Regions from separate parts of the Shewanella bicestrii genome, predicted to be linked through region 1. Evidence: predicted binding sites of a transcription regulator. Region 1 holds the regulator's gene; each other region holds the start of a gene.
The links. Region 1 encodes NrdR, which represses ribonucleotide reductase genes. Its sites were predicted from a motif close to AAACACNANATNTNGTGTTT; they were not measured.
Positions count from the first base shown of each region.

Region 2: the regulator NrdR is predicted to act here: its motif matches at 2,075-2,094, upstream of nrdA (class 1a ribonucleoside-diphosphate reductase subunit alpha).
Region 3: the regulator NrdR is predicted to act here: its motif matches at 8,640-8,659, upstream of nrdD (anaerobic ribonucleoside-triphosphate reductase).

Region 1 is NZ_CP022358.1:3,477,301-3,487,750, forward strand. Features, by position in the region: gene CF168_RS15215 (riboflavin synthase) at 1-445, opposite strand, end outside; gene ribD (bifunctional diaminohydroxyphosphoribosylaminopyrimidine deaminase/5-amino-6-(5-phosphoribosylamino)uracil reductase RibD) at 453-1,598, opposite strand; gene nrdR (transcriptional regulator NrdR) at 1,686-2,135, opposite strand; gene glyA (serine hydroxymethyltransferase) at 2,346-3,599, opposite strand; gene ettA (energy-dependent translational throttle protein EttA) at 3,790-5,457, shown strand; gene CF168_RS15240 (TIGR00341 family protein) at 5,533-6,540, opposite strand; gene CF168_RS15245 (LysR family transcriptional regulator) at 6,807-7,730, opposite strand; gene CF168_RS15250 (MBL fold metallo-hydrolase) at 7,918-8,817, shown strand; gene CF168_RS15255 (DsbA family protein) at 8,929-9,582, shown strand; gene CF168_RS15260 (TapY2 family type IVa secretion system protein) at 9,711-10,046, opposite strand; gene CF168_RS15265 (PilC/PilY family type IV pilus protein) at 10,069-10,450, opposite strand, start outside.
Region 2 is NZ_CP022358.1:2,466,107-2,476,556, reverse strand. Features, by position in the region: gene nrdA (class 1a ribonucleoside-diphosphate reductase subunit alpha) at 1-1,921, opposite strand, end outside; gene CF168_RS10840 (HAD family hydrolase) at 2,409-3,083, opposite strand; gene ubiG (bifunctional 2-polyprenyl-6-hydroxyphenol methylase/3-demethylubiquinol 3-O-methyltransferase UbiG) at 3,085-3,795, opposite strand; gene gyrA (DNA gyrase subunit A) at 4,181-6,937, shown strand; gene serC (3-phosphoserine/phosphohydroxythreonine transaminase) at 7,043-8,134, shown strand; gene CF168_RS10820 (amino acid aminotransferase) at 8,349-9,539, opposite strand; gene aroA (3-phosphoshikimate 1-carboxyvinyltransferase) at 9,975-10,450, shown strand, end outside.
Region 3 is NZ_CP022358.1:1,801,141-1,811,590, forward strand. Features, by position in the region: gene CF168_RS07840 (SbcC/MukB-like Walker B domain-containing protein) at 1-1,346, shown strand, start outside; gene CF168_RS07845 (peptidoglycan DD-metalloendopeptidase family protein) at 1,613-2,908, shown strand; gene CF168_RS07850 (hypothetical protein) at 3,241-3,699, opposite strand; gene CF168_RS07855 (M48 metallopeptidase family protein) at 3,826-4,335, opposite strand; gene CF168_RS07860 (DUF3010 family protein) at 4,391-4,828, opposite strand; gene CF168_RS07865 (DEAD/DEAH box helicase) at 4,927-6,276, opposite strand; gene rssA (patatin-like phospholipase RssA) at 6,599-7,546, shown strand; gene CF168_RS07875 (hypothetical protein) at 7,656-8,336, shown strand; gene nrdD (anaerobic ribonucleoside-triphosphate reductase) at 8,690-10,450, shown strand, end outside.

The DNA.
Region 1 (10,450 bases):
TTACCGTCAGGCTCACGCCATCGATGGTGATAGAACCTTTATGGGCGATATAGCGAGCCAGCTCCGCTGGCGCCGCTAACCAAAATTCGATTGCTTGACCGCGAGCAAGACGCTGCTCTACGGTGGCAATGCCATCCACATGGCCGCTGACCATATGCCCGCCGAGGCGAGTTGTCGGGGTGACGGCTTTTTCAAGATTAACCTTAGTGCCGACTTTATAGTTAGCAAAGCCTGTGAGACTGACAGTTTCAGCCGACACATCCGCCACATAGCCATCGGCTAATTGCTGAACCACAGTCAAACACACCCCATTGGTGGCGATACTGTCGCCTAAACGCACATCGCTTAAATCCAGTTTGCCACTGGCGACCGTCAAACGAATATCATCGCCTTTACGTTCAAGCTTTCGCAGCGTGCCAACGGCCTCAATAATCCCAGTAAACATGGTTAACTCACTTATTCGCTAAAGATGGATTGGACGTGAGCCTCAAGGTGAAACGCGTATCCGCGCCCACTTTACGCTCATCGACCAGTTTGAGGGTCGGAATATCGGCCATCATTTGATAATCGGGTAATTCGAGTAGATTACGCCCTTGTGCGCCAAGGATTTTCATCGCTTGATACAGCACTAACTCATCGGCTAATCCTGCACCGATAAAGGCGCCGGCTAAGGTCGCGCCCGCTTCGATAAGCACCTGATTACAGCTTTTGCCTAAATAGCTTAAGAGTGCAGGCAGCGAGATTCGACCATCAATCGCCGGTAATTGAAGACAAGTCACATGGGCGGGCAACTGCGCCATAAAGGCTGGCGAGTAAGGCACTGTTGAGACTAATAACATCGGCGATTCAATCGCAAGCAAGGCTGCCGTAATCGGCATGCGGCAGCGACTATCTAAAATCACCCGCAGCGGTTGTAAAATCTGCGCTTCACTCAATTGTGAGCTAAGACAGCCAAGCTCTGAGTAACGCACATTGAGCGAAGGGTCATCGGCCAGCACAGTGTCAATCCCTGTCACTAGCGCGCAGGCGCGTAAACGTAAGCGCTGCACATCGCGGCGAGCTTCGGGGCCAGTGATCCATTTGGACACCCCGTTTGATAACGCGGTTTTACCATCGAGACTCGCGGCAAGCTTTACCGTTACCCAAGGTAGGCCCGACTCCATGCGCTTCATAAAACCAAGATTTAAAGCGTAAGCTTCGTCGCGGTGCAAGCCAACATCCACTTGAATGCCCGCATCGCGCAGCATTTGAATACCGCGGCCACCGACTTGCGGATTGGGATCTTCAACCGCCACCACTACACGTTTTACACCAATATTGATCAGCGCCAAGGCACAGGGCGGTGTGCGGCCATAATGGCTGCAAGGTTCTAAGGTGACATAGGCGGTCGCGCCACGGGCAAACTCGCCAGCCATCCGCAGTGCATGCACCTCGGCGTGGGGCTCGCCAGCTTTTTGATGATAACCTTCACCAACAATCTGGTTATCTTTTACGATAACGCAGCCCACACTAGGATTGGGGCGAGTGGTATAAAATCCTTTGCGAGCCAGTTGTATGGCTCGGCTCATCATCTGGTTATCGAGTTCTGACCAATTCATATAAACCCTATGAAATCTTGAGGAAGCGTGCCCGAATGCGGCGCATAACGAGGCGCTAACCTAAGCACTAACCTAAGATAACCCACGTTACTTTTGCAGTTTCGCAATCGCCTCACCAAATTCGGAGACATCTTCAAAGGCGCGATAAACCGAGGCAAAACGAATATAGGCAACCTTGTCTAGGCTCATTAACTGTTCCATCATCAAGTTACCTATCATCTCAGATGGCACTTCGCGCTCGCCAGTAGCCCGCAGCGTTGACTTGATTTTACTTAAGGCCTGCTCGATTTCATCCATGGACACGGGGCGCTTTTCGACCGCGCGTAACATACCTGCTTGCAGCTTTTCTTCATCGAAGGGTTGGCGCGTACCATCGCGTTTAATCACCCGTGGCATGACTAATTCTGCCCCTTCGAAGGTAGTAAATCTTTCGTGGCATTCGGTGCATTCTCGGCGACGACGCACTTGATGGCCTTCCGCCACTAATCGGGAATCGATCACTTTAGTATCTGTCGCGCTGCAAAATGGACAATGCATTGAGCCTCCTGCCGTGAATGGAATAAAGCCTATGGCTTTCGCTGTTTCTCGCTTAAACCGAGCGGGTTTAAGTCTAAGATTTTAGCAATAAAAATGGCCGCTTAATGCGGCCATGGGATTTTATCCTATTTATCGGCTGAGGTTAACCACCTGAGAGTAACACCCTAAACAGTTGTGAACTCAGCCTTCATATTCAGATAAATTAACGAATTAACCGTAAACAGGGAAACGGGCGCACAGTGCCAATACTTGGCCTTTTACGCGCTCGATAACCGCAGGGTTGTGGGCATCGTCGAGGATGTCACAGATCCAACCGGTTAACTCTTTCGCTTCAGCTTCTTTAAAGCCACGGCGAGTGATCGCAGGCGTACCGATACGCACACCAGAGGTCACGAAAGGTGAACGTGGATCGTTAGGCACAGAGTTTTTGTTTACTGTGATATTCGCGCTACCTAAAGCGGCATCGGCTTCTTTACCCGTCAGGTCGCGACCGATTAAGTCCACCAGCATTAAGTGGTTGTCAGTACCGCCAGAAACGATCTTGTAACCGCGCTCTAAGAACACTTCAACCATGGCTTTAGCATTCTTAACCACTTGTTGTTGGTAAGCTTTGAACTCTGGCTCTAAAGCTTCTTTGAAGGCTACCGCTTTACCCGCGATAACGTGCATCAAAGGACCGCCTTGACCGCCTGGGAATACCGCAGAGTTCAGCTTCTTGTATAGCTCCTCATCATCGGCAGCAGACAGAATGATACCGCCACGAGGACCGGCTAAGGTCTTGTGAGTAGTAGAGGTCACAACGTGCGCGTGTGGCACGGGGTTTGGATACACACCAGCGGCGATAAGACCCGCAACGTGCGCCATGTCGACAAACAGGTAAGCACCGATTTTGTCTGCAATTTCGCGCATTCTTGCCCAGTCAACGATGCCTGAGTAAGCAGAGAAACCACCGATCATCATCTTAGGCTTATGTTCAACCGCCAGACGTTCCATTTCGTCGTAGTCGATTTTGCCTGATTCATCGATGCCGTAAGGAATGATGTTGTACAGTCTACCGGAGAAGTTTACAGGTGAACCGTGGGTCAAGTGACCACCGTGAGCGAGGTTCATACCTAAAACGGTATCGCCTGGTTTTAACAATGCCATGTAAACGGCGCTGTTTGCTTGAGAACCTGAGTGAGGTTGCACGTTTGCGTAAGTCGCACCAAACAGTTGTTTTGCACGCTCAATCGCTAAGGTTTCAACTACGTCCACATACTCACAACCACCGTAGTAACGCTTGCCAGGATAACCTTCGGCGTACTTGTTGGTTAATTGTGAACCTTGCGCTTGCATCACGCGTGGACTGGTGTAGTTTTCAGAAGCAATCAGCTCAATATGCTCTTCTTGACGCAGAGTTTCGTTCTGAATTGCGTTGAACAGTTCCGGATCATAATCTGCGATATTCATATCTTTTTTCAGCATTGCTTACTCCAGCTGCCAATTCTTGTAGGTAGGGTTGCGCGGTATTCTACTCGTAACTAGCCGACAATCCCAGTCTCTGAAACATGAAAATCCTACAGTTTTACCTTGAACTCGCCTCAATGCCGAGTTGAGTTCGGCGCGCAATCGAGTAGAATTAGCCGCATCATTAGTCACTTATAGATGCAGAAAAATGGCTCAGTTTGTTTACAGCATGCTGCGGGTGGGCAAGGTTGTTCCTCCTAAGAAGCAGATCCTTAAAGACATTTCCTTAAGCTTTTTCCCCGGCGCTAAGATCGGTGTGTTAGGTCTTAACGGTTCAGGTAAATCCACCCTACTGCGCATCATGGCCGGTATCGATACCGAGATTGAGGGTGAAGCTCGCCCAATGCCAGGTCTGAAGATTGGTTATCTGCCACAGGAACCGAAACTCGATCCGACGCAAACCGTGCGTGAAGCGATTGAAGAAGCGGTTTCTGAAGCCAAAAATGCCCTCAAACGCTTAGACGAAGTCTATGCGGCTTACGCCGATCCCGATGCAGACTTCGACGCGCTTGCCAAAGAGCAAGGTGAACTCGAAGCCATCATTCAGGCACAGGACGCTCACAATCTGGACAACATCCTCGAGCGTGCGGCGAATGCCCTGCGTCTACCAGATTGGGATGAAAAGATTGAAGTCTTATCGGGTGGTGAGCGTCGCCGTGTGGCGATTTGTCGTCTGCTGCTGGAAAAACCAGAGATGCTGCTACTCGACGAACCCACCAACCACTTGGACGCCGAATCAGTCGCTTGGCTCGAGCACTTCCTGCAGGAATACTCGGGCACCGTTGTGGCGATTACCCACGACCGTTACTTCCTCGACAATGCTGCTGGCTGGATTTTAGAACTTGACCGTGGTGAGGGTATCCCATGGGAAGGCAACTACTCTTCATGGCTTGAGCAAAAAGATGCTCGCTTGAAGCAGGAATCTGCCGCAGAAAGCGCGCGTCAAAAGACCATCGCGAAAGAATTAGAATGGGTTCGCCAAGGCGCGAAAGGCCGTCAGTCTAAGGGCAAAGCCCGTATGGCGCGCTTCGAAGAGCTGAATACCTCTGATTACCAAAAACGTAACGAAACCAACGAGCTGTTTATTCCGCCCGGACCGCGTTTAGGTGACAAAGTCATCGAAGTTAAGAACTTAACCAAATCCTACGGTGACCGCGTTCTGATCGATAACCTGTCGTTCTCCATTCCTAAGGGCGCGATCGTCGGTATTATCGGTGCCAACGGTGCAGGTAAATCGACCCTGTTCCGCATGCTGTCTGGCAGCGAGCAGCCTGATAGCGGCACCATCGAGCTGGGTGAAACCGTGCAACTGGCGTCGGTTGAACAGTTCCGTGACTCGATGAATGACAAGAACACCATTTGGCAAGAAATTTCCGGTGGTCAAGACATCATGCGTATCAACAACATGGAAATCCCAAGCCGAGCCTATGTGGGCCGCTTCAACTTCCGTGGTGCGGATCAGCAAAAGGTGATTGGCACACTGTCGGGCGGTGAGCGCAACCGTGTTCACTTAGCTAAACTGCTACAGGCTGGCGGTAACGTACTGCTCCTCGACGAACCTACCAACGACTTAGACGTTGAAACCCTGCGCGCACTGGAAGAAGCGATTCTCGAATTCCCAGGTTGCGCTATGGTGATCTCGCACGACCGTTGGTTCTTAGACCGTATCGCGACCCATATTCTGGACTACCGCGACGAAGGCCAAGTGAACTTCTACGAAGGTAACTACACCGAATACTCGGCGTGGTTGAAGAACACCTATGGTGCCGATGTGGTTGAACCACACCGCTTAAAATACAAGCGTATGACTAAGTAAGCGCGATGCGTTTACAGGTACAAATAAGCCCCGCAATTGCGGGGCTTTTCTTTTATGCACAAAAGGTTATGCCGACTAATCCTGTTCCTGAATCGCTTTCACATCACCATCGCGGTCAATCACATCGACCTGAAAGTAACGCACGCGCACGGTCGCCGGTTTTACTTGCCCCGTCTGTGTCAACTCACTCTCCAGTAGCCGTACAAAGCTGGCATCTGGTTTTTTAATGCCACCAACCGTGACCCGCACTATCCATTGGCTCGCCTCTTCCTCAATGCCGACTTTAATCAACCGCATATTGGGGAACTTGAGTAGCTGCTCACTCACAATGCGAGTCACTTTGCTTTCATACAGTTGCCTTGCCACCACATTATGCAGATTCACGCTGAGGGCAATAATCAAAATGACCAGCAGAATCAATGTGATGAAGTTACGTTTCAGCAACTCCCACAGCGAGCTTTTTTGCCAAAAATAAAATCCGTGGAAACCGTTCAACCACAGCACCACGGAGGACACAAATTGGATGGCGACTATGTTGGTAAACGTCAGTAAGAAGGCACCCCGGGCGAGTTCAAAATTACCATGACCTAGCAATATCGCCGAGGCACACAGGGGCGGCACTAATGCAGTAGCAATCGCTACCCCCACAAAGGAAGTACTTAGCCGCGGCGAAATAGTCGCATAGGCGCCCGCCGCACCGCCCGCAAACGCGACCATTAAATCGAGAAAGTTCGGCGCCGTTCTCGCCATGATCTCCGGCGTGATCGGAATATCGGAATGCAGAAAGCCAATTAAAAAGGCGGTGAGATAAACCAGAATACTCCCCACAATCAAACTTTTAATGGCATGGCGAACTAGCAACTTTTCCCCTTCAACCAGTCCTAATGCCAAGCCTAAAATGGGGGAAAACAGCATAGCGACAATCATGGCGCCAATGACCACCGCAGCGCTGTTGGCCAAGAGTCCGTAGCTGGCGATGATGGCCGCTAGGGTGTTCATTGCCAAAAAGGGCACATCGAGCTGGGCATTGACGCGAATATTCGCGCGGGTAATTTCTTTGTGATCTTTAATATCTTCGCTCATATCGTCTGCTCAGCAAGGGAGAATGGGACCTAAGTTGCACATTTAAAACAAAAATATCCCAACCAATATAGCTGAACAGAAAATAGCCGCAATGGGGTTTAAGCGTCTGGCGCAAAATATAAATCGAAGGAAGGAGCTGGGGCTGTATAACGATTCCAAAGTGACGTTAACCGAGGGACAGAGTCGAACGAACAACGCAATCCAGTCGCCGCTATCTCATAGAAATGCAAGCGCAAGTTGCAAGTCGCGCATTCAAGATCACGCCCTCAAATTGCCCCATTAAAATGCTGTACTAGCATATCCATCATCGCCCTTAATGCGGGCTGCATATGTTTGCGGGATTGATACACTCCGTACACGCCTAGGGATTGAGGTTTAAATTCCCGCAGCAATGGCACTAATGCCCCCGAATCGAGGTGCGGTTTTGCCGCCCACAGGGGCTGCATGGCAACTCCCTCCCCCGCCAAGGTGGCGTTTAACACCACCATAGAGTCATTGGCACTTAGGTTGCCCTTCACCGGAATATTAAATATCTGCCCGACTTCCTGTGTTGGCGTTGCCTTCGCGGCGATAGTCGTTTGAGTGAATCGCCACATCACATCGCCAAAGTAGGAATAGGTTAGGCAGTTATGCCGAGTTAAATCCTCGGGATGCGTGATGGCCGAATGGCTGGCAAGATAACTCGGTGCAGCGCACACCACAGACTCACACTCGCCTAAACGTCTGGCGATAAGCGTAGGGTCGAGTTCGTTGGTGATTCGAATGGCAAGATCGATTCGTTCAGCCACTAAATCAACGGTTTGACTCGTCACATGAAAGTTCACACTCGCCTGCGGGTATTGGGCTAAATAAGGGCGCACGACGCTGGGGAGGAGTAAATGCGCCATAAATTGCGAGCAGCTGATCCGCAATAGCCCTCGGGGCTGGGCACTCTGAGCATGACTGACCGCAGGGACTTCCTGCGCCAACTCAAGTAAACGCTGACAATAATCGAGCACCTGTTCACCCGCATCGGTCAGGCTCAAACGTCTTGTAGAGCGGTGCAATAAACGGGCGCCTGACCATTCTTCCATCTCTGCCAAGTAACGGGTCACCATGGAGCGCGACATATCTAACGCCTCGGCGGCGCCAATCATGCTCCCTCGTTCGACAATAGTCACAAACACCTTTGCTGCTTCGAGTCTATCCATGGTTTATTCCCCTTGTTGATTAGCTTGCACTAGATTCCCGGCTTTCAACGCCAATTCATCCGAATTATGCAACAAATAAGCGCAGTTTTCCGTGTTTATCTAACGTTTTTTGCAACCTAAACTAAGTTCACTTTTGCAGCAGTGCAAATCACCGAATGCCTATTTGAATGAATAAGTGAGAACTGAAATGACACTATTGAATAACCTGAGCTTGGCCAGCTTCAAACCCCAATTCGCCGCTGCAATGCTTGTGGCAGGAATGGCTACGGCGCAGGCCGCACCTTTGCAAGTGAGCCATTTTAATCCGGGTGAAAACAGCATCTTTGCCGTGTCCTCCAGCTTTATCAGTGGTGAGCATGAAATGATGTTGGTCGATGCTCAGTTCCAAAAAAATGATGCCCAAACCTTAGTGGATACCATTAAAGCCAGCGGTAAAAAACTCACCTTGGTTTATATCAGCCACAGCGATCCAGACTTTTACTTTGGGTTGGATGTGATTAAGCAAAACTTCCCCGAGGTAGAAATCGTAGCTACCCAAACCACGGTCGATGATATTAAAGCCTCGATGGAAGGCAAACTCGCCTACTGGGGACCGATTTTAAAGGACAATGCGCCGAGCCAATTAGTGCTGCCAAAGGTGGTGACAACCAATAGCTTTAGTATCGATGGTGAACAAGTGCTGATTGAAGGTCTAGAAGATGCTCACCCTAAGCATACCTTCCTATGGGTACCTTCGGCTAAGACCATCACTGGCGGAGTTGAAGTATTTGATAATACCCATGTTTGGATAGCTGATACCCAAAGTATCGAGTCTCGCAAGACTTGGTTAGCCCATTTAGATAAAATGAGCGCCCTCTCCCCCGAAACAGTGATCCCTGGCCATTATCTTGGCAAGGCAAGATTTGATCAGCGCGCGATTAGCTTTACCCGCGACTATATTCATGCCTTTGAAAATGCAGCTAAAACAGCAAAAAATTCTGCGGACTTAATTGCCAAGATGCTTGCACTCTACTCACAAATCCCCAGCGATGTGGGCCTTGAGATCAGCGCCAAAGTGATTATGGGCGAAATGCGCTGGCCCATGTAAACGCATCGGGGCACGGTATTCCCTGCCCCATTCATTCTGATGTAAGCCTTGGTTAGCACTCAAGCCAAAGCTCAGTACAACTCAGTTCAGCCCGTTTTATAGGAAGTCCCCATGAATACCAATGAAAATCCACAGGCCGTTTTACATGCCATTATCGACCCTCTGTGCGGTTGGTGTTATGCCGCCGCACCGCTGTTTGATGCCGCAGCCGCTGCCGGATTTAGCATCAAACTCCACGCGGGCGGCATGCTCACAGGCCCAAGACGCAAACAGATTGATAATCAATGGCGCGACTATGTCATGCCCCATGATCAACGTATTGCCGCACTAACCGGACAAGTCTTTGGTGAAAACTACTACGAAGGCTTATTGCGTGACACGAGTATCCTATTGGATTCGGCGCTGCCCATCAGGGCGTTACTCGCAGTGACTGCCTTAGGTGGCAATGATTTAGCATACTTACATGCGATGCAGCTCGGCCATTATCGTGATGGCAAGTGCGCAAGCGATGAAAATAACCTGCATCTTTTAGCGGAAAAATTGGGCATAGATGGCGCCGCCTTTGCCCGAGAATACGCCGAAAATGAAGAAGCCCTTTATCAACATATCGTCGCTTCACGAGCATTAATGAATCAGCTCGGCGCCCAAGGTTTTCCCTCCGTGGCGCTAGAGACCAGTGAAGGTCATTTAAAGCTTCTCAATCACAGCCGCTTTTACGGTCAACCCTCGAAGTGGCTTGAATATCTGAATGAGCAGCTATCCTAATCGGCAGCTTTCTTATCACGTTGGTGTTTAAAAGCATACGCCTTAGGAAGTTTACTACCTAAGGCGTAATATTTTAGTCCTGAGCACAAAGCGATTATCTAAATCTTTTTAAAGACTTAGAAAATCGGTCAACCTTGATTTTCAGGAGCAAGCTCGGCCTGCTTGGCCTCTTCGAGGGTAAAACTCTCCGTCTTTTTCACGCATTCCAGCACCGTCTTAACATAGAGTGCTATCGGCTTATCCTGTGGTAAACGGGGTAATTTTGTTCCGGGTAAAGACAGTTGATACTGCTCGGCTTTAGATTCAAACCAAGAGAAACGCATCAACTTAGCTCCTTGATTCGTTTCTAAATAGCATTTGTAATCCTGTCGTTTCTCTTTTTCTGCCGCCATTGCAGGCCATTGAATCCCCCATAACAGCAATAAAAGAATGGCACCATATTTCATCATTACGCTATCACTCATCTTGATTTGTTAAGGCTTTGCATCATTGATCTACGTAGTAGTAAATCTTATTTGCCTTAGGCCCACTGCCGATACATTTAGGATTACCACTCTCACAAGTCGCCTCCTCAGGCACTGCCTTACCAATCCCAATCAAAAACATATCTGGAGTGGGAGCCTTAGCATTGGGGTCATCGGGCTGCGCAGCCGGGGGGATGACCAATTGCGGCGTATCCAAAACCAGTTCACCGGCATATAAGAAATCGGTTCTGTAGCCATTCGTGCCTTTGTGTAAATTCTTTTTATAGAGGTAGCCCTTCCCCGAACTTAAACATTGGTTCACCGAAGCATCACTACCAGGCACAAAACTGGTGAAATACACTTCGCCCTGAACTATGGTCGCAGACGATAGACTCTTTTCACCT
Region 2 (10,450 bases), 1.0 Mb from region 1:
AACCGCGTGGAGGTTCGATACCGTTAGTCGCGTTTGAGATCTGTGATGAAGTCTCAGACGGCATCAGCGCAGACAAGGTCGAGTTACGTAAACCGTGCTGTTTAATGTCTTGGCGCAGTGTTTCCCAGTCTAAATGCAATGGCTCGCTGCAAATCTTATCTAAATCACGTTTGTAGGTATCGATTGGTAAAATACCTTGGGCGTAAGTGGTCTCATTAAATAATGGGCACGCACCTTGCTCTTTTGCCAGATTCATTGACGCCTTGAGCAGATAGAACTGAATTGCTTCAAAGGTCTTGTGAGTCAGGTTGTTCGCGCTACCATCGGAGTACTTCATGCCATTCTTCGCTAAGTAGTTAGCGAAGTTGATAACTCCAATACCTAAGGTACGACGGTTCATCGATGAAATTTCAGCCGCTTTGATTGGATAATCTTGGTAATCCAGTAGGTTATCCAGTGCACGTACCGCTAAATCGGCTAATGGCTCAAGCTCGGCTAAGTTTTTGATCGCACCTAAGTTTAATGCTGACAGTGTACACAGCGCGATTTCACCGTTTGGATCGTCAATGTTGTTCAACGGCTTGGTCGGCAGCGCGATTTCAAGACAAAGGTTAGATTGTCTGATCGGAGCGACTTTCGAGTCGAACGGACTGTGGGTGTTACAGTGGTCGACGTTTTGGATGTAGATACGGCCCGTTGAAGCACGCTCTTGCATCATCAATGAGAACAGTTCGACCGCTTTCAATGTCTTCTTACGAATGCTGCTGTCTTGCTCATATTGCAGGTACAGACGTTCGAATTCGTCTTGATCTTCGAAGAAGGCATCGTAAAGACCTGGCACGTCCGATGGGCTGAACAGGCTGATGTTTTCGCCTTTGATCAGACGTTGATACATCAGCTTGTTGAGCTGCACGCCGTAGTCTAAGTGGCGAATACGGTTATCTTCGACACCGCGGTTGTTTTTCAGTACCAGCAGAGATTCTACTTCTAAGTGCCAAATCGGGTAGAAGAGGGTCGCAGCACCACCACGAACGCCGCCTTGCGAGCAAGACTTCACCGCCGTTTGGAAATACTTGTAGAAAGGTAAGCAACCGGTGTGGAAGGCTTCGCCGCCGCGGATTGGGCTACCTAATGCACGGATACGACCAGCGTTGATACCAATACCCGCGCGTTGGCTGACATACTTAACGATAGAAGAGGCGGTCGCGTTGATAGAATCTAAGCTGTCGCCACACTCAATCAGTACACAAGAACTGAATTGACGCGTTGGCGTACGTACACCCGCCATGATTGGCGTGGGCAGAGAAATCTTAAAGGTCGATACCGCGTCGTAAAAATCTTTAACGTATTGCAGGCGCGTTTCTTTTGGATAACGGGCAAATAAGCAGGCCGCCACCAGAATATAGAGGAACTGGGCGCTCTCGTAGATCTCGTGGGTCACACGGTTTTGTACCAGATACTTACCTTCGAGCTGTTTTACCGCCGCGTAGGAGAAGTTCATATCGCGCCAATGGTCGATATAGGTATCCATGATATCGAGTTCTTCGCGGGTGTAATCCTGCAGAATATGCATATCATACTTGCCAAGCTCGACCAGTTTAGTCACATGGTCGTATAACTTTGGCGGTTCGAACTGACCAAAGGCCTTCTTACGTAAATGGAATACGGCTAAGCGCGCAGCCAGAAACTGATAATCCGGTGATTCTGGGGAAATTAAATCCGCCGCAGATTTGATGATCGTTTCGTGGATAGCTTCGGTTGGGATCCCGTCGAAAAACTGTAAATGCGTGCGAAGTTCAACTTCAGAAACAGAAACGTTTTTTAATCCCTTGGCTGCCCAAGTAATTACGCGGTGTATTTTGTCGAGATCGATTGTCTCACGTGCACCACAGCGTTTTGTGACTGTCATATTGCTATTCATTGAAGAGAGGCCTTGGTTCTGATATCTGTTCAGGTGAACTAAGTCACCGTACGTTTCCTTGTAAAACAATCAACCTGAAAACCCTTAATACTGCTGACTATGCAGGAGATAGTCGATTTAACGGGGAACTTCTAGTGTGTCTGATTGCTACCTATACACAAGATATGGTGTTTTAAATAATCTGAGATACAAGATAGTGAGGTTTGACGCTATTTGCAAGTCTCAATTCAGGGGGTATCTTGTGGATATCTTGAGGATAAAGAAAAGCGTTAGTGATGACTAACCCTGAAGCTCAAATTGAGATTAGCGTGCGACATTGATGACGTTTTTTTGTGCAAATTTCACTGTGTGATCGATCGCTAAAATAAGCAGCGATCGCGATCGCAAGGATTGACCCTTAACCTAAATTGCATTACCAGCGAAGGGCGCATAATTTCGCCGTTAATGGGATTCGGTTGGGCCGTTAACCTTGGTCAATCCGTTACCGCTATTTGGCCAATGCTTGGCTTAAGGCCGAATGCAAACTCGATGGTGAGTTAAACTGCGCATAGGCAGGCCATGCATCGGGCGTATCGGCCTCACCCAAATATCCCCACAGCGCCACACCGCCGAGCATGCCCGCCGCTTGGGCCGCGAGTAAATCCCGCTCTGCATCGCCTAAATAGAGAATTTGCTGTGGCCGGCATTGCAATTGCTGTGCGCCCAATAGCATAGGTGCGGTATGGGGCTTAGGGTAACGAGTCGAATCGCCACTGATCATCACCGGCATACGCGAGCTGAGCTTAAGCTTATGTAATAGAGGTCGTGTAAAGCGAGCGGGTTTGTTCGTGATCACCCCAAATGGCACGCGGCACAACTCGAGCCAGTCGAGTAGGGGGGCGATACCATCAAACAACTGGCAATGGTCGCCATTGATCCTTTGATAATGGGCGAGGAGTCCTTGCTGTACTTGAGTGCGCAGTGCGTTATCCGCGCCTGGAATCGCCGCATCGACTAAGGCAAAGCTGCCATGGGAGGCGGCGCTACGCATGTCTGCGATGGGTTTTGCCGCGATACCGACATCCGACAAACTGAGGTTAAGGGCCTGAACCAGATCCGGTGCGGTATCGGCAAGGGTACCGTCAAGGTCGAATAAGACCCCTTTAACCTCAGCTAAACTCATCTTAATCTACCTTTTGCGTCGCGATCATATAGTTAACATCGACCTTTGGGGTGTACTTAAAGATCCCCGTCAGTGGGTTATAGGTGATCCCAAGTGCATCTTTACAGATAAGATCGGTGTTATCGACTAAGGCAATCAATTCAGAAGGTTTAATAAACTTATTATGATCATGAGTACCAATGGGCAGCATCTTCAGTAGATATTCAGCGCCAATGATGGTTTCGACAAAAGATTTCATATTGCGATTAATCGTGGAGAAAAATACAAAACCGCCGGGTTTAACCATATCGCAGCAGGCTTGAATCACCGATTGTGGATCAGGCACATGCTCGAGCATCTCCATACAGGTCACCACATCGTAGTATTCGCGGTGTTCTTCCCGATGCGCTTCGGCGGTGTTTTTGACGTAATTGATGCTCACACCCGTTTCCAGTGCATGTAAACGCGCGACTTCTAATGGTTCTTCCCCCATATCGAGGCCGTCAACGATCGCGCCGATGCGCGCCATGCTTTCGGATAAAATGCCGCCGCCGCAGCCGACGTCGAGCACTTTCTTACCAAAAATCCCGCCCGCGGTTTGATCGATATAGTTAAGGCGCAGGGGATTTAATAGATGCAGCGGCTTAAACTCGCCGTTGAGATCCCACCAGGTTTCGGCCATACGTTCAAACTTTGCGATTTCCTGCGGGTCTACGTTGGTATTCTGTTGCATGCTATTACCTATTACGGCTGTCATTGTGCGGCTATTATAACGACAATGGGGGATAAACACAGTATTGGCTAATCCTAAGTCTTTGTGGTTGAGTGAAATTTCAGCAATTATCATTAATTCTTAAACACTTTGTGAAGCAGAGCGGTTTTTCTGCTCAGAGATTAATCAAGTCTTGGCCTCAATTTCGCCATTAACAACGGATTTTATCGGGTTTAAAAGGGCAAATTGACAGTGTTTTCATCTATTAAGCCACATCCTTCGCAATTCACGTAGGATAGGTCTGGCGACATTAAATAACTGTGTTAGAATGCCAAATCACGTTTTTGGGCCGCTCAATGATACGGATTATACGTTGTCGGCTAATTTTCAGGGGAACGAGCAGTTTATGACTGATCTGGCATCATCTATTTCGCCAATTAATATCGAAGACGAACTAAAGAATTCGTACCTTGATTACGCCATGAGCGTCATCGTGGGACGTGCATTACCAGACGTGCGTGATGGCCTTAAGCCTGTGCATCGCCGCGTGCTGTTTGCCATGAGTGAATTGAAGAACGATTGGAACAAGCCGTACAAAAAGTCTGCCCGTGTGGTTGGTGACGTGATCGGTAAATATCACCCCCATGGTGATTTGGCGGTTTACGATACTATCGTACGTATGGCTCAGCCTTTCTCTCTGCGTTATACCTTAGTCGACGGTCAAGGAAACTTCGGTTCGGTTGACGGTGACTCCGCAGCGGCAATGCGTTATACCGAAATCCGTATGGATAAGTTAGCGCACCAGCTCCTCGCCGATCTTGAAAAAGAAACCGTTGACTATGTGCCCAACTACGATGGCACAGAACAAATTCCCGCTGTATTACCGACACGTGTCCCTAACCTGTTAATCAACGGTTCATCGGGTATTGCGGTCGGTATGGCGACAAACATTCCGCCTCACAACTTAACCGAAGTGGTCAAAGGCTGTTTAGCGCTGATCGCCGATCCTGCGCTGTCTATCGAACAGTTGATGGAACATATTCCTGGCCCAGACTTCCCAACGGCTGCGATTATCAACGGCCGTAAAGGCATTATCGATGCGTATAAGACGGGCCGCGGCCGCGCCGTCATGCGCGCACTGGCTGAAGTCGAAACCGAAGATAACGGCCGTGAACGCATTATCGTCACCGAAATTCCTTATCAGGTGAACAAGGCGAAACTCATCGAGAAAATCGCTGAGTTAGTCAAAGATAAGAAGATTGAAGGCATTAGCGGCCTGCGCGACGAGTCTGACAAAGACGGTATGCGTATCGTTATTGAAATCAAACGCGGTGAAGTGGGTGAAGTTGTTTTGAATAACCTCTATGCCCAGACACAAATGCAATGTTCTTTTGGTATCAACATGGTGGCATTGACCAATGGTCAGCCTAAGTTGTTCAACTTAAAAGAAATGCTCGAATGCTTTATCCTGCACCGCCGTGAAGTGGTGACTCGCCGTACCGTATTCGAACTGCGTAAAGCGCGCGAACGTGCCCATATTCTTGAGGCATTAGCGGTCGCACTCGCCAATATCGATCCGATTATTGCGCTGATCAAAGCATCTCCTACCCCAGCTGATGCGAAAGTCAAACTGGTTGAGCAGGGCTGGGCACTTGGCCATGTACAGGGCATGCTTGAAAAAGCGGGTGACGATGCGGCGCGTCCTGAATGGTTAGAGCCAGAATTCGGTATCCGTGATGGCTTATATTACCTGACCGAGCAACAGGCTCAGGCGATCCTTGAGCTGCGTTTACACCGTTTAACTGGTCTTGAGCACGATAAGATCATCGCCGAATACGAAGAGCTGCTCGAGTTCATCGCGGGTCTGCTGTTTATTCTGCGCAGCCCTGAGCGTTTGATGGAAGTGATCAAAGAAGAGCTAGAAGAAATTCTGGCTGAATACGGTGATGCACGCCGCACTGTCATCAACGCTAATGAAATTGATATGAGTCTTGAAGACTTAATCAACGAAGAAGACGTGGTTGTGACCCTGTCACACTTAGGTTACGCCAAGTACCAACCGCTGAGCGATTACCAAGCCCAGCGCCGTGGTGGTAAGGGTAAAGCCGCGACTAAAGTGAAAGACGAAGATTTCGTTGAAAAACTACTGGTTGCCAACACTCACGATACGATTCTGTGCTTCTCTGATTTCGGTAAGATGTACTGGCTCAAGGTCTATCAATTACCGCTGGCAAGCCGCACATCGCGCGGGCGTCCGATTGTTAACTTACTGCCGCTGTCCGATGGCGAACGCATTACGGCGATTCTGCCGGTGCGTGAATACGCAGAAGATAAGTACATCATCATGGCGACTTCTAACGGTACCGTGAAGAAAACTGCGCTGACGGCTTACAGCAACCCACGTGCTAACGGCATTATCGCCGTGAACCTGAAAGATGGTGACCAACTGATCGGTGTCGATATCACTAATGGTGATGATGAGATCATGTTGTTCTCGAACGAAGGTAAAGTGGTTCGCTTTAAAGAAGGCGAAGAAGTCGCCGTACTCGATGAAAACGGCAACGCAGTGCTGGACGAAGAAGGCAACCCTCAAATCAACTTCAAGGGCGTGCGTCCAATGGGCCGCGGCGCGACAGGTGTTCGCGGTATCAAGCTCGAAGAAGGTCAAAGAGTAGTGTCTCTCATCGTACCTAAGGGCGATGGCGCTATCTTAACCGTGACCGAAAACGGTTACGGTAAACGTACTGAACTGTCCGAATACCCATCGAAGAGCCGCGCGACCAAAGGTGTGGTATCGATCAAGGTGAGCGAGCGTAACGGTGCAGTGGTTGGCGCGGTACAAGTTGGCGGCAATGACGAAATCATGCTCATCAGCGACAAAGGTACCTTAGTGCGTACGCCAGCGAACGGTGTGTCTATCATCGGCCGTAACACCCAAGGTGTGACCATTATCCGTACCGCAAGTGACGAGAAAGTGGTTGGTCTGCAGCGTATTGATGAGATCCAAGGCGACGAAGATGAAGTCGAGCTGGATGAAAACGGTATGCCAATCGTCCCAGTTGTCACTGAAGGTGACTCTGTTCAAGAAGAGCCTTTAGAGGATGAACTGGAAGAAGAATTAGACGAAGACGAAGAGCTTGACGACGAGCAAGACGAAGACTAATTCGAGAGTATGAAAACGAGCGTCCAATTGGACGCTCGTTTTTTTCATGGCAACGTTTTATTTTATGAATTCTAATATCATGGTTTGTAAATAAGGAGAGTGGCAGTGAGCGCGATTTATAATTTCTGTGCAGGTCCTGCGATGTTACCCGCAGCGGTAATGAAAAAAGCACAACAGGAATTACTCGATTGGAATGGGCTAGGTGTCTCCGTGATGGAAGTCAGCCACAGAGGTAAGGAATTTATCGCGCTGACCAAGCAAGCTGAGGCGGATTTACGCGAGCTGATGCATATTCCACAGAACTATCATGTGTTGTTTATGCACGGCGGTGGTCGCGGTCAGTTCTCTGCCGTTGTGAATAATTTTTTAGGCAACCAAGGCCGTGCCCTGTATTTAGTCAGTGGTCAATGGTCTTCTGCAGCATTAGCCGAAGCACAAAAGCTGGCGGGCAACACACAAATTGATAGCCTTAACATTGTTGAAAAACATAATGGACTCAATGCAGTAGTGCTACCTGATCTGCATAAGATTGATGCCGATTACCGTTATGTGCACTATTGCCCAAATGAGACAGTTGATGGTATCGAAATTTTTGATGAGTTAGACAGTCCATGGCCGATTGTCGCCGACTTATCATCTACCATTATGTCTCGCGAAATCGATGTCAGTCGTTACGGCTTAATCTATGCTGGTGCGCAAAAGAACATTGGTCCTTCGGGCTTATCTATTGTGATCGTGCGTGATGATATGTTGAAACTGCCGAGTTTAACCCAATCATCCATCATGGATTACCGTTTAGCCGTTGAGCATGACTCTATGTTCAACACGCCGCCAACCTTTGCTTGGTACTTAGCAGCTGAAGTGTTTGCTTGGCTCAAATCCTTAGGTGGTGTGACCAGTATCGCGAAAATCAATCAGCAAAAAGCGCAAATGCTGTATGCCTGTATCGATGCCAATCCTTTCTATAAAAATGGTGTCGTCGCGGCAAACCGCTCACAAATGAACGTGACTTTCCAACTGGCGGATGAATCCCTTGATGGCGCCTTCTTAAAAGAGGCCGAAGCGGCGGGCCTAGTGGCCTTAAAAGGGCACCGAATCGTTGGTGGCATGCGTGCCAGCCTTTACAATGCGATGCCACTTGAAGGTGTCGCCGCGCTGGTGAGCTTTATGAACGAATTTGCGGCAAAGCATAGCTAAGCCAAGTAATGAAGTTTACCTAACTTGCTGATTGATACGTGTCGTTTAAAGTCAGTTTTAACAGCGTAAAGTGAGAAAAAAAACGAATGCCTAGGCATTCGTTTTTTATTGGTTGCATAAAGCTTAAAGTTAATATGAAAGCATGCACTAAGTAATAGCTAAAGGAAGGCTAGGGGACTTAGGCCGAATTAGGCGCTTCATCCCAACAGTCTCGTTACAGTACTTTGGCAATCGACTTAGCTAAGTAATCCACATTGTCTTCGCTAATGCCTGCAATGCTAATGCGGCTCGAACCCACCATATAAATGCTGAATTCTTTCTGCAGGCGCGCCACTTGCTCGGGATTAACCCCTAGGAAAGAGAACATGCCTTTTTGGCGTGCGATAAAGCTAAAGTCGCGATCCACGCCATTGGTTTTGAGTTTTTCCACTAAAATGGCGCGGTTACCGTTGATACGGTCGCGCATTACTTTCAGCTCATCTAACCATTCTTGCTTTAATTCTGCCGAACCTAGAATAGTTTCGACAATCGCCGCGCCGTGGGCTGGCGGCATGGAGTACAGGCAGCGAACCACGTAAAGCAGCACAGATTGCGCGATGTTTGCCGTGTTTGCATCTTTTGCAACCACAGAGCATGAACCGATACGCTCACGGTAGAGACCGAAGTTTTTCGAGCAAGAGTTACACAGGATCATATTATCGACCGCAGCGGCCATTTTACGCACGCCGTAGGCATCAATATCGACACCATCACCAAAACCTTGGTAAGCCATGTCGATAAGCGGGGTAAAACCTTGCTCCTTGGTGAGGGCAACCACTTTATCCCATTGTTCTGTTGTTAAATCCATCCCGCTCGGGTTATGGCAACAGGCGTGGAATAGCACCACATCGTTCGGGCCAATCTGCGCAAGCGCGCTGAGCATTTCATCAAACTTTAACGATTTAGTGTCGTAATCATAGTAAGGGTAGGTTTTAACGGTTAGACCCGCCGCTTCAAACAAGCCTATATGGTTAGCCCATGTAGGATCGCTCACCCATAGCACAGCATTGGGATTGCAGCGTTTAATAAAATCACCGGCAACGCGCAGGGCGCCTGTACCACCAGGAGTTGATACTGTACGAATTCGGTTGGCGATAATCGCGCTGTGATCACTGCCAAAGGCTAATTCTGTTATCAGGGTATTAAACTGAGGCGAACCGGTTGGGCCGATATACACTTTGGTGGTTTCAGTGTCTAAACGGAATTTTTCGGCTTTTTTCACGCAATTAAGGATGGGAGTGTTTCCAGCGGGATCCTTATAAACGCCCACACCTAAGTCGACTTTTTGAGGATGTGAGTCTTCACGGTACTGGGTTAATAGGCCGAGGATAGGATCCGCAGGCATTGCGACGAGTGAGTTAAACATGGCTCCATCTACCTTTTTGGTTATATTGCGACAACATGAATTGCAAAGAATATGCGTGATTTATCGTTTGAAACCTAGAATAGCGTGGATAGATGAAAAATTTAAAGCAAAAACTGTGAACTATGGCCAATTAATCTGGCAAAAAAGCCTGCCAAAAAACGCTTTAGATCACAATTTAACCGCAGATATTTTGTGTTTTTGTTATTTTTAGACTGACTTGAGTAATTTTCCGGTTTAAAAAGCCGTTTTTTAGTAAAAAACGGTTGAATCCTGCGTCACTATCGGTAATTTTATAACGACGAAGCACCAACAAGGTCCCCAATCTCCTTTAATTTGTAATCTTAACTTGACGCCATGTAGCGTGAGGTTGCCATTTACCTATTTTCAGTCTGCGTGCCATCGATGGTTACGCCCTAAGAGAAAGAAGATTTATTCATGAAGCAATTACGTCTTGAACCTGTTGTGCAAGTCCGCGGTGAGATCAACATTCCGGGCTCAAAAAGCATTTCTAACCGCGCATTATTATTGGCGACCTTAGCCAAAGGCACCACCACGCTAACCAATTTGCTCGATTCCGATGATATTCGTCATATGTTGGCGTCTTTAAAGCAGTTGGGGGTTGAATACCGCTTATCGCAAAATAATACTGTCTGCGAGCTCACTGGTTTAGGTGGCGCTATTTCGGCGGATACTGCGCAAACACTGTTTCTAGGCAATGCGGGCACGGCTATGCGCCCATTGTGCGCGGCGCTGACCTTAGGGCGTGGCGAATTTACCCTAACGGGCGAACCGCGCATGGAAGAGCGTCCCATTGGTGACTTGGTCGATGCCCTAAAACAATTAGGCGCTAATATTGTGTACCTTAAGAATGAAGGGTTTCCGCCTCTGACCATCAATGCAACCGGGCTTAA
Region 3 (10,450 bases), 1.7 Mb from region 1:
TGGCAACAGTCCTTGGCGATAAGGTTGAGTTGTCACTCGAATCCCATAGCCAAACCTTAGAAAGACTCATGCTGCAAGCGAAACAGGCCGATGCTGCGGCGCAAGCGCTGCAGCAATTACAGCAACAGATCAAAACCTTGCAGCTGCAAGAGTCGACTTTGACGCAGCAACTCGAACTTGAGCGTGAGCGCTACCGTGAACAAGAAGGCAAAGTCGAGCGGCTATCGGGTCAATTTGCGGAAAAAGCGCTGAGGATCCCAGAAGAATACCGAACACTGGAGGTATTGAATCAAGCGATTGCGAATAACCAGCAGCAACTCGAACAGATAAAGCGTCAGATTGATGTGCTCAGAACCGCGCAGCAGCAGGCAACACAGCAGAGTGTCGCGGCGCAAACGGCATTATCGGCGGCAATAGAGCGTTGTAATACTACGGCAGATCTGCAGGCGCAAGCACAGCAGACACTACTGACGGCGCTCGATAACGCAGGCTTTATTGATAGGGATGCATTGCGCGAAGCCTTGTTAACCGATGAGCAAATGCAGACGCTGGCCGAGGGTATAGAAACTTATCACAGACAGTGCGCCTTAAATCAGTCGCAACTGACTCAGCTTACAACCAAGTTGAGCGAGTCGACATCACCCGATCTTGACGCCTTAGAGGCCTTGCTCACTGAGCGACTCGCGCAGCTTAAAACGGCGGAAGAGGTATGGAGCCAACTCAATACTCGGCTCACCCTGCTTAACAATACCCAAACTCAGCTGGCGGTGGTCGATCAAAAGGCCAAATCCCTCGAGGATGAATACGCTGTGATTGGCACCTTGGCCGATGTTGCCAATGGTAATACGGGCAACAAAATTTCCCTGCAACGCTTTGTGCTCAGCGTACTGCTCGACGATGTGTTGCTTGCGGCAACGCAGAGGCTGCATTTAATGAGTAAAGGGCGCTACCGATTATTGCGTAAAGAGGACAGGGCGAAGGGCAATAAGGCCTCAGGACTAGAGCTTGAAGTCGAGGATGCCTACACCTCTAAAGTGCGTCCCGTGGCGACCTTAAGTGGCGGTGAGAGTTTTATGGCTGCCTTGTCGATGGCCTTGGGCTTATCGGATGTGGTTCAAGCTTACGCGGGCGGCATAAAACTCGATACCTTATTTATCGACGAAGGCTTTGGCAGCCTAGATCAGGACTCCCTCGAACTTGCCATTCGCACGCTGATGGATTTGCAGTCGGCGGGGAGGATGATTGGGGTGATTTCCCATGTATCCGAAATGAAAGAACAGATAGGCACTCGAATTGATATCTTGAAAACCTCCCATGGGAGTGAAATCAAGGTGATTTTGCCTTAGTCTAACTTAAGCGGAGAAATGTTGGCTTAACACATTGTTTTTATTGACATGACAAACCAGATTTTGCGCTATTTAACATCTATATACAGAACACACAATCGGTTTAAAGTGCTAACTGACGCATGTTTTTAGTAAATAGTGCTATAAAAGTGCAAAATAGCGTTTGTCATAATCGGTTTTTTGGGATAAGTTGACAAAATTCGGGCTTCCCCCTGAGGGACTGGTTCAAAAATATAACGCAATAACGATAACAAAAGGTGAAAGCGTTGCAGACAGGTAAACCCAATTTGGCTAATTTTCCGCAAATTCGTTTGCAGAATTTATCTTCAGCCCACAAGAATATTCTCCTCGTTGGTGGTTTATTAATCGGTGCGGCGATGTTAATGCCGAATGCCAACCATGTGGTTCCTACTGCTCAACGTATTCCCGTCGCGCTCGATCTTGAGACGATTTTGCCACAGGTTTCTGAGCCTGTTGAAACAGCCCCAATTGTTGATAATACCCCTCATTTTGAACGTGTCATTGCTTCTGGCGATACCTTAAGTGCTTTATTTTCTAAAGCTGGTGTTGATCAGCAAACCATGTATAAAGTGTTAGAAGCCGACTTAAACATTCTGGCGCTCGATACCTTATTACCCGGTAACCGTATCCAATTTTGGTTGGATAATGAAGGCCAACTGCAAAAGTTAGAGCTGTATTTTAACGCCGCACGCCAAGTGGTATTTACCCGTTATGAAGATGGCAGCTTTAACGTTGAAGAAATTAACGTTGAAGGTGTGTGGCAAAACCGTATTCTCACTGGCGATATTAAAGGTTCATTCTACGTTTCGGCGCAAAAAATGGGTTTAGCGGCGGCCGATATTCAGCGGATTGAAGATTTACTCAAAGAGAAAGTGAATTTTGCACGGGATTTACGTGCAGGTGATAAGTTTTCTGTTTTGGTAAATGATCAATATGTTGAGGGCGAAGCAACAGGAAGCAGCCAAATATTAGGCGTGAGCATTAAAACGGGCCGCTCCGAAATTAGTGCATTCCAACATACCGATGGCAGTTATTACGATGCTAAAGGCCAAAGCTTAGTGCGTGCCTTCCAACGTATTCCGTTAGCCAAACAACCACGCATGAGTTCTCGTTTTAACCCGACGCGTAAACATCCTATTACTGGCCGTATTTCTCCACACAATGGTACCGACTTTTCAGTGCCTATTGGTACTAAAGTTATTGCGCCTGGGGATGGTGTCGTAAGCTTAGTCACCGATCACCAATTCGCGGGTAAATATATTGTGATTGAACACGGTGGTAAGTACCGTACACGTTATTTACACCTTTCTAAGGCATTAGTGCGTAAAGGTCAACGCGTAACCCGTGGCCAAGTGATTGCTTTATCAGGCAATACTGGACGTTCTACCGGTCCACATTTGCATTATGAATTCCATGTTAACGGCAAGCCAGTGGATCCAATGAGAGCCGATATCCCGATGGCAAGCCAATTAGCGAACCAAGAATTACGTACCTTCACCAATATCGTGAAGAGCCGCCAAGCGTTAATGAACTTAGGCTAACCCATTCATTAATCCGAGCGAACCGAATATAAAAACGCCGATGAATTTGATGTCATCGGCGTTTTTATTTGCGCTGTGTTTAGCGATAACGGCTGGAAAACGCTGTATTCATCAAGATACTAGTTTAATGAGATTGATGCTTGGCCGAATAAGCAATGAGTGTTACTGCTTTAATAAGCGTTGAATAGAGTGAAACTGGCACTACATAAAGGGTACAAGCAGATATCGCCTTATAGATGGGCCGAGTGCCGATATAAGCAAGTCACTTGGCACTACATTAGCTTGTATCTAGTTTGATTCATTTACGCAGAATAACCGTCAATTCAAATGAATTAACTGGCCTGACGTTTCTGCATTGCCTTTAACGCACATTTACACAGACGACCTTTTAAAGCTGGGCAGCCTCCGCAGGGGGATTTTTTATAAGGACGAAGGGCAAAACTGCGTTCAGTGGCTAATGGACGGATACGCTTAATAACGGCGGACGATAAAAATTTAGCATCATTTGCGGCACTAAAATGGGCTTTAGCTAATTTAAGTTGTTTCTTGCGGGCGGTCTTATCGAGGGTTTGGATTTGCTGTTTCGCCACATATTCGGCTAATAATTGGCTTAAGTGTTTACGCTGCTGTTTTTTATGTTGAGCGCGAGTCGCATGCATTATTGGGGGATTTGCCGAATAAAGGTTTTGCAATTCAACAGGGCTATTAGATTTTGCCTGCTGCTTTTGCAGTTTCTTGGCCTGTTTGTTACACCACTTTTCTAGCTTTTTACCAATCTTTTGCTTTTTCATACGACTTTTTACACGGCTTGAGTGCGGTAACGGATAAGACAGTTTCATTCTAAATGAAAATTATTATCAGTCAACTGCGCGTGATAAATCGACGAGTAAAATGCGAGCTTACTCGAAAAAGTTTATTTAGCTTGAGTAGGGTGATTGGTTAGCGTCGATACAGGTTAGCAGTAAACGCAGATCGAATTCGAATTGATGGTAATCGGGCTCCATATAAGTACACAATTTATAGAAAGCTTTATTATGGTCTTTCTCTTTTAAGTGTGCGAGCTCGTGTACCACCACCATTCTGAGCAAGGGTTCGGGGACGCGCTTTAAACGTGAAGAGATACGGATTTCGTTCTTAGCCTTGATTTTATTCCCTTGCACTCTGGAGACGTAAGAATGTAAGCCAAGTGCATGATGACTCATACTAATTTTGTCATCGAAGATCACTTTTGACAGGGGAGAGGATTGGCGTAAAAACTGATTTTTTATCCCTTGGGTATAGTCATAGAGAGCTTTGTCGCTGCGGATCTCGTGGACCGTGGGATGACGACGCAGCAGAACATCCGCAAGCTTTCCACCTTCGAGTAGTTGCTGAACTTGGCGTTGGATATCCGGACTATAACCGCTTAAATATTTTAAGGTTTGCATTGTTTCTAGCTGGAGGAAACGAGCTTAGCGCTACAGTTGCGCTAAGCTCACACGCTTAAGCCTTACCGAAGATACGGCGATTTTGCTGAGCGTAGGCTGCCTCAAAGGCGGGTTGTTGGAAGCGTTTAAGATCTAAGCTGTCAAAATCAACTTGAGGTGGATTACGCTTGTTTTGTTCCTTGATAGCAACAGGTGATAACAAGGTCACCGGCAGATCGCCGAGTTGAATTGCGGCTTCGAGTTTAAAGCTGGTGGCAGAACCAGCCAGTTTGCCTTTTTGCTCGCGCTCGATAACGACGATTTCATCGACCTTATAATCTTCCATTAACTTATGGAAAGCGAAGTGAAATTCACGGATAGTTTCCGCTGAGGCGGATTGAGCGACGCTAAAAGACACTTTACGGCAGCTTGGTACGTTGAAGGTTTCACCTTCGTAGCTCAGCAGACTGATAATGGCTTCGCCGCCTTTTAATTCAACACCACAAATTCGCATGTTACACCTTTAAATATCAACATTTCTTACATATGGCAGGAGCATATTCCCACCCGTAATGTCGAGAGTCTGCACTATGGACTCTCGCGAGTAAATCATTAACGCTCGTCGTCATGATCCTGCAGCAATGGCGCCGCAGGTTTTTTACGCATGGGCGCATCACCCACATCAACCCCTGTGATAAAGCGTTTGTCACGGGAGGCGGCCGTTTTAACCGTTTTTGACTTGGTTTTTGCTTTGGCCTTGGTACCTGCCTTAGCGACCGCTTTAGTTGCGGCAGTCTTTGGCTTGTCTTTTAAGCCACTAAATTTAGCTTCGAGGCCCTGAATCACACTGATCTCAAAGGTCTTTCTAAGGAAGAGTTGTACTTTCTTAAAGTTATCCCAATCCTTAGGGCCAACGAGGGAGATAGCATCACCTTTGGCGCCCGCGCGGCCGGTTCGACCAATGCGGTGGACATATTCTTCGGCAAATTTTGGCATGTCGAAGTTGATGACGAGGGAGACATTGAGTAAGTCTAAGCCACGGGATGCCACATCTGTGGTCACCAGAATTTGCTGCTGACCACGGGCAAATTGATCCATGATTTGATTACGGGCCGCCTGCTTCAGCTCGCCACTTAGGGCGGCTGTGGCAAAGCCTTGAGCCGAGAGTTTGCTCGCTAAGCGATCGGTGTCGGCGCGGGTGGCGGTAAAAATAATCACTTGCTTGTGGGTTTCGTCACTGAGCAAACGCGTGAGCAGGGCTTCTTTATGATCTAAGTGATCACACAGATAAATCCGTTGGGTAATGTCCTGATGCTCTGTGTGGGCAGCGCCAATAGCAACATGCGACGGATTTTTAAGTAATGCTGCGGCAATCTCATTGATTTCACTGTGATCTAAGGTGGCCGAAAACATCAAGGTTTGACGACGCTTATGATCGGCGGCAGCGTTGATGGCTTTTAATTGTGGCGCAAAACCCAGATCCAGCATACGGTCTGCTTCATCGAGGACAAGCAGTTCTAATCCATTGAGGAAGAGGTTTTTTTGCTCTAAATGATCGGCGATGCGTCCCGGCGTTGCCACGATAAAATGCGGCTCTTTTGCCAGTGCTTTGGCTTGATCGTTAAAGTTCTCACCACCCAAAACGCTAATGGCTTTGTATTGAGTGTTGGCAACCAGCAAACGTAGCTGGCTATACACTTGGTGGGCCAATTCGCGGGTTGGTAATAAAATCAGTACTCTAGGATCGCGCTTGGTCAAGGCGCGGGTGGAGATTACTCTTTGCATTGCTGGCAACAAAAATGCCAAGGTCTTACCGGACCCTGTCTTTGATGATGCCATTAAATCTTTACCTGCCAATGCGATAGGCAGTGCTTGTTCCTGGATGGCGGTTGGGGTTGCAATCCCCATATGCTTTAAGCTTTGTAACAGACGCTGGTCCAGAGAAAAATCAGTAAACTGCAAAGGTATATCCCCTAAATCTGAGTGAGGGCAGATTATAGCCTTAAATCACTATGCTCAGCTATCTTGATTGGTCATTATCTTACTGAATCCGCTAAATAGCCGTTGTTATGGCTGGCGATTTAACAAAGGCGTGAGCATTAATCCCCCAACATGTGTATAACGGGCTAGGCAGCTCCTTGGGGTACGCGTATTCGATGGGCCTTGGATTCATTTCCACAGCGGCCTTTTAACGCGCTAAGTGGAATAAATCCATAAATGATTGACAGTACTCAGGGCGGAATTTAGCTTATTCAAATCATTGAGTTGTTAAGGGAAACATATTATGGGCAAGGGAACAAAACCCACCATTGGCATCGCGCTTGGAAGCGGAGCCGCCAAAGGTTGGGCTCACATCGGTGTACTCAATGGCTTGGCCGCCATGGGAGTCAAACCCGATAAAGTGGCCGGATGTTCAATCGGCGCGCTTGTTGGGGCGGCCTATGCCCATAATCATTTGACCGAGCTTGAGGAATGGGTGCGCAGTTTCTCAAGCTGGGATGTCCTCGGGCTGATGGATATTCGTTGGCGCAAGGGCGGTTTGATTGGCGGTGAGAAAGTCTTCGATGTGCTGCAATCACGTATTGGGGATATCAATATTGAAGATTTAGATCGCCCCTTTGCGGCCATAGCCACGGATTTGTATTCAGGGCAAGAAATCTGGTTTCGTCATGGTGATTTACGCCAAGCCGTGCGTGCATCTTGCTCTATGCCGGGGATATTAGCCCCCGTGCGTCAAGGTGAGCGTTGGTTAGTCGATGGCGCCGTGGTGAACCCTGTGCCCGTGTCAGTAAGCCGTGCCATGGGCGTCGATATTGTGATTGCTGTGGATTTGCACGGGTTTCATTCAGGGCGGCTGCAGGTATTACCCGTCAATATGACCAGTCATAAGGCGCCGGAGGAAGAAACCGAAATGCCCGCGCGCCAAGAAACCGGCTTTATGGATTTATTTGCGAGGGGGCGGGAGTATGTCAGCAGCTTAACCGACAAGTTTTCCCTCGGTACTAAATCCAATCCCGGTATGATTGCGGTGATGTCACAGTCGATGGGGATTTTAGAGCAGCGCCATAAACGGGCACGGTTGATGGGAGACCCTCCCGATGTTCTCGTCGTGCCAGAAGTGGCCAATATCGGCACTATGGAATTTCACCGCGCCGATGAAGCGATTGCGGCGGGGGAGGCGGCTGTCGCGAAAGTGGCGCACTTGATTGAAGCCGCGATTTGGAAAGGCTAAGTTGTGAGGATACTTAGTCTTCCAAGAATAATTTAGGCAAGTGACTGTTTGATTGGCTTATTTTTTGCTTTAACCCCATCACACAGTGTTAGATGCCGAATTATTGACGATGAATCCTCTTTTAAATGCCTTAAATCTGAACCGTAGCAGTGTTGCCGATGCCTATGGCCTGAACAGCAAGAAGACGGACACGAGTAAGACAGAATCCTTGACGGATGCCAAGTCATCCACCAAGGATACGCCTAAGACTGAAGCGAAACCGAGTGATGAGATTGCCTTGTCACCCCGCGCGCTTAGGGCGCAAAAAATCCAAGCCATGTCGAAGGATTTTTTTGCCGATGGCCAGTTTAGTGTGTCAGATATTCCGGCCCTAGTGTCTCGGCTGCAAAAGGACGGCATTTTGTCCGATGCACAGGTTGAGCGCCTGTCACAAAATGGCATTAATTTGCAGAGTCAAAAGCCGAGCAAGCAATCCCTGCAGGACTTTATCGACGACGAGCTAAAGTCTTTAGCGGAAAAGTCACCAAACAGTCCGATGATCAACACCTTAGTCGATGCTAAAAACGTATTGTCGAATATGGATGATGCACAATCTCCTGTGCTGGCACAAAAAGCCACTAAGGTATTTGGCCAGTTAACCGATTATCTAAATAGCAATCCAACACTGAGCGACAGCCAAAAACAGTTATGGCAGGGGCTTAAATCGACTATGCAAGTGGCTTCCTCCATGGGGATGCAGCAATCGGCATCGGGGCAACTGAGTAGTTATCTTGCGTTAGCCAAGCGTTAACTCTGTTTGAGTGTAAACCTTAGCTAAGGCAAACGCCGAGCTACGGGCTGCTTTTATTCCAAGGACTTTTTATTCCAAGGACTTTGGCTTTCTGGCCAAGGTACTTTTGTCGTTATTAGCGGGTATTTTTAGCGTCCGCTATCCTGCTTTATGGCCAAGGTCAAGGCTTAAAACTGAGATCATTGGGTTTGGCTACAGTTCTTCTTTGTTCTTTTTATCCATCCGATAAATCATGATCTGGATCATGGAATTTTAGGTGTTAATGCCGCTTAATTGCCTAGATATTGTGTTTGTTGATTATCTAAACACTATATGTAGTGTTAATTTTAATCGGAATGGAGAGGAACTGAACAATGCCAGTCGTGATCAAGCGGGATGGTTGCCGCACACCTTTTGATGAAACAAGGATAAGAGATGCAGTGATAGCGGCTGCAAACTCGGTTGGGATAGAGGATGCAGACTATGCCGCGACGGTTGCCGCTTGTGTGAGGGAGCGAGTGGCCAATCTGGCAGAAGTCGAGATCCACCATTTACAGGATGCGGTTGAAAACCTACTGATGGAAGGACCTTACAAGTCTCTGGCGCGGGTCTATATCGAGTATCGCCATGACAGAGACATTTGCCGCGATGCGACCAGTAAACTCAATCTCGAAATCCGTGGTTTAGTCGAGCAGAGCAATGCGGCGCTGTTAAATGAAAACGCTAATAAAGACTCTAAAGTGATCCCAACCCAGCGGGATTTACTCGCGGGGATCGTCGCGAAACATTACGCCAAGAGCCATATTCTGCCTAAGGATGTGGTGGCCGCCCATGAACTTGGTGAAATCCATTACCACGATCTCGATTATTCGCCGTTTTTCCCGATGTTTAACTGCATGTTGATTGATTTGGCGGGCATGTTGACCCACGGTTTTAAGATGGGCAACGCCGAAATTGAGACCCCAAAATCCATCTCCACCGCTACGGCGGTCACGGCGCAGATCATTGCCCAAGTGGCCAGCCATATTTATGGCGGCACCACGATTAACCGCATCGATGAAGTGCTCGCGCCTTTTGTGGCGAAGAGCTATGACAAACACTATCAAGTGGCACTTAACTGGCAAATTAAAGATGCCAAGGCCTATGCGACGGCGCTGACCGAAAAAGAATGTCATGACGCTTTCCAATCCCTCGAATATGAAGTGAATACCTTACATACCGCCAATGGGCAAACGCCATTTGTCACCTTTGGTTTTGGTCTGGGTACTTCGTGGGAGTCGCGTTTAATTCAGCAATCTATGTTGAAAGTCCGTATGACGGGCCTAGGTAAAAATCGTAAGACTGCCGTGTTCCCTAAACTGGTGTTTGCGATTCGCGATGGCATTAACCACAAGGCCGGTGATTGCAACTACGATGTCAAACAAATGGCCCTAAAATGCGCCAGCATGCGCATGTATCCGGATATTTTGAACTACGAGCAAGTGGAAAAGGTCACGGGTTCATTTAAAACCCCTATGGGCTGTCGCAGCTTTTTAGGCTCCTATAAAGAAAATGGCGAGCTGGTCCATGAAGGGCGCAATAACCTTGGGGTTGTGAGCTTAAACTTGCCCCGCGTAGCCCTCGAGGCCAATGGCGATGAGGCTGAATTTTATCGCATTTTAGATGAGCGTTTACTGCTTGCCCGCCGCGCATTAGACACCCGCATCGAACGTTTAAACGGCGTTAAAGCCAGAGTTGCGCCCATTCTGTATATGGAAGGCGCCTGTGGTGTGCGCCTGCGCGCCGATGATGATATCGCCCAAATTTTTAAAAATGGTCGGGCATCGATTTCATTAGGCTATATCGGTTTGCATGAAACTATCAATGCGCTCTATGGCACTGAAACCCATGTGTTTGATGATGCCAAACTTCGTGAAAAAGCGGTGGCGATTGTCGCGCATCTTAAAGCGGCTACCGATGCATGGAAGGCCGAAACAGGTTATGGGTTTAGCCTTTATAGCACCCCGAGTGAGAGCCTCTGCAGCCGTTTCTGTAAACTCGATGCGCGCCAATTCGGCGTGGTTGCAGGGGTCACCGATAAGGGCTATTACACCAATAGCTTCCACTTGGATGTGGAAAAGCGGGTGAATCCTTAC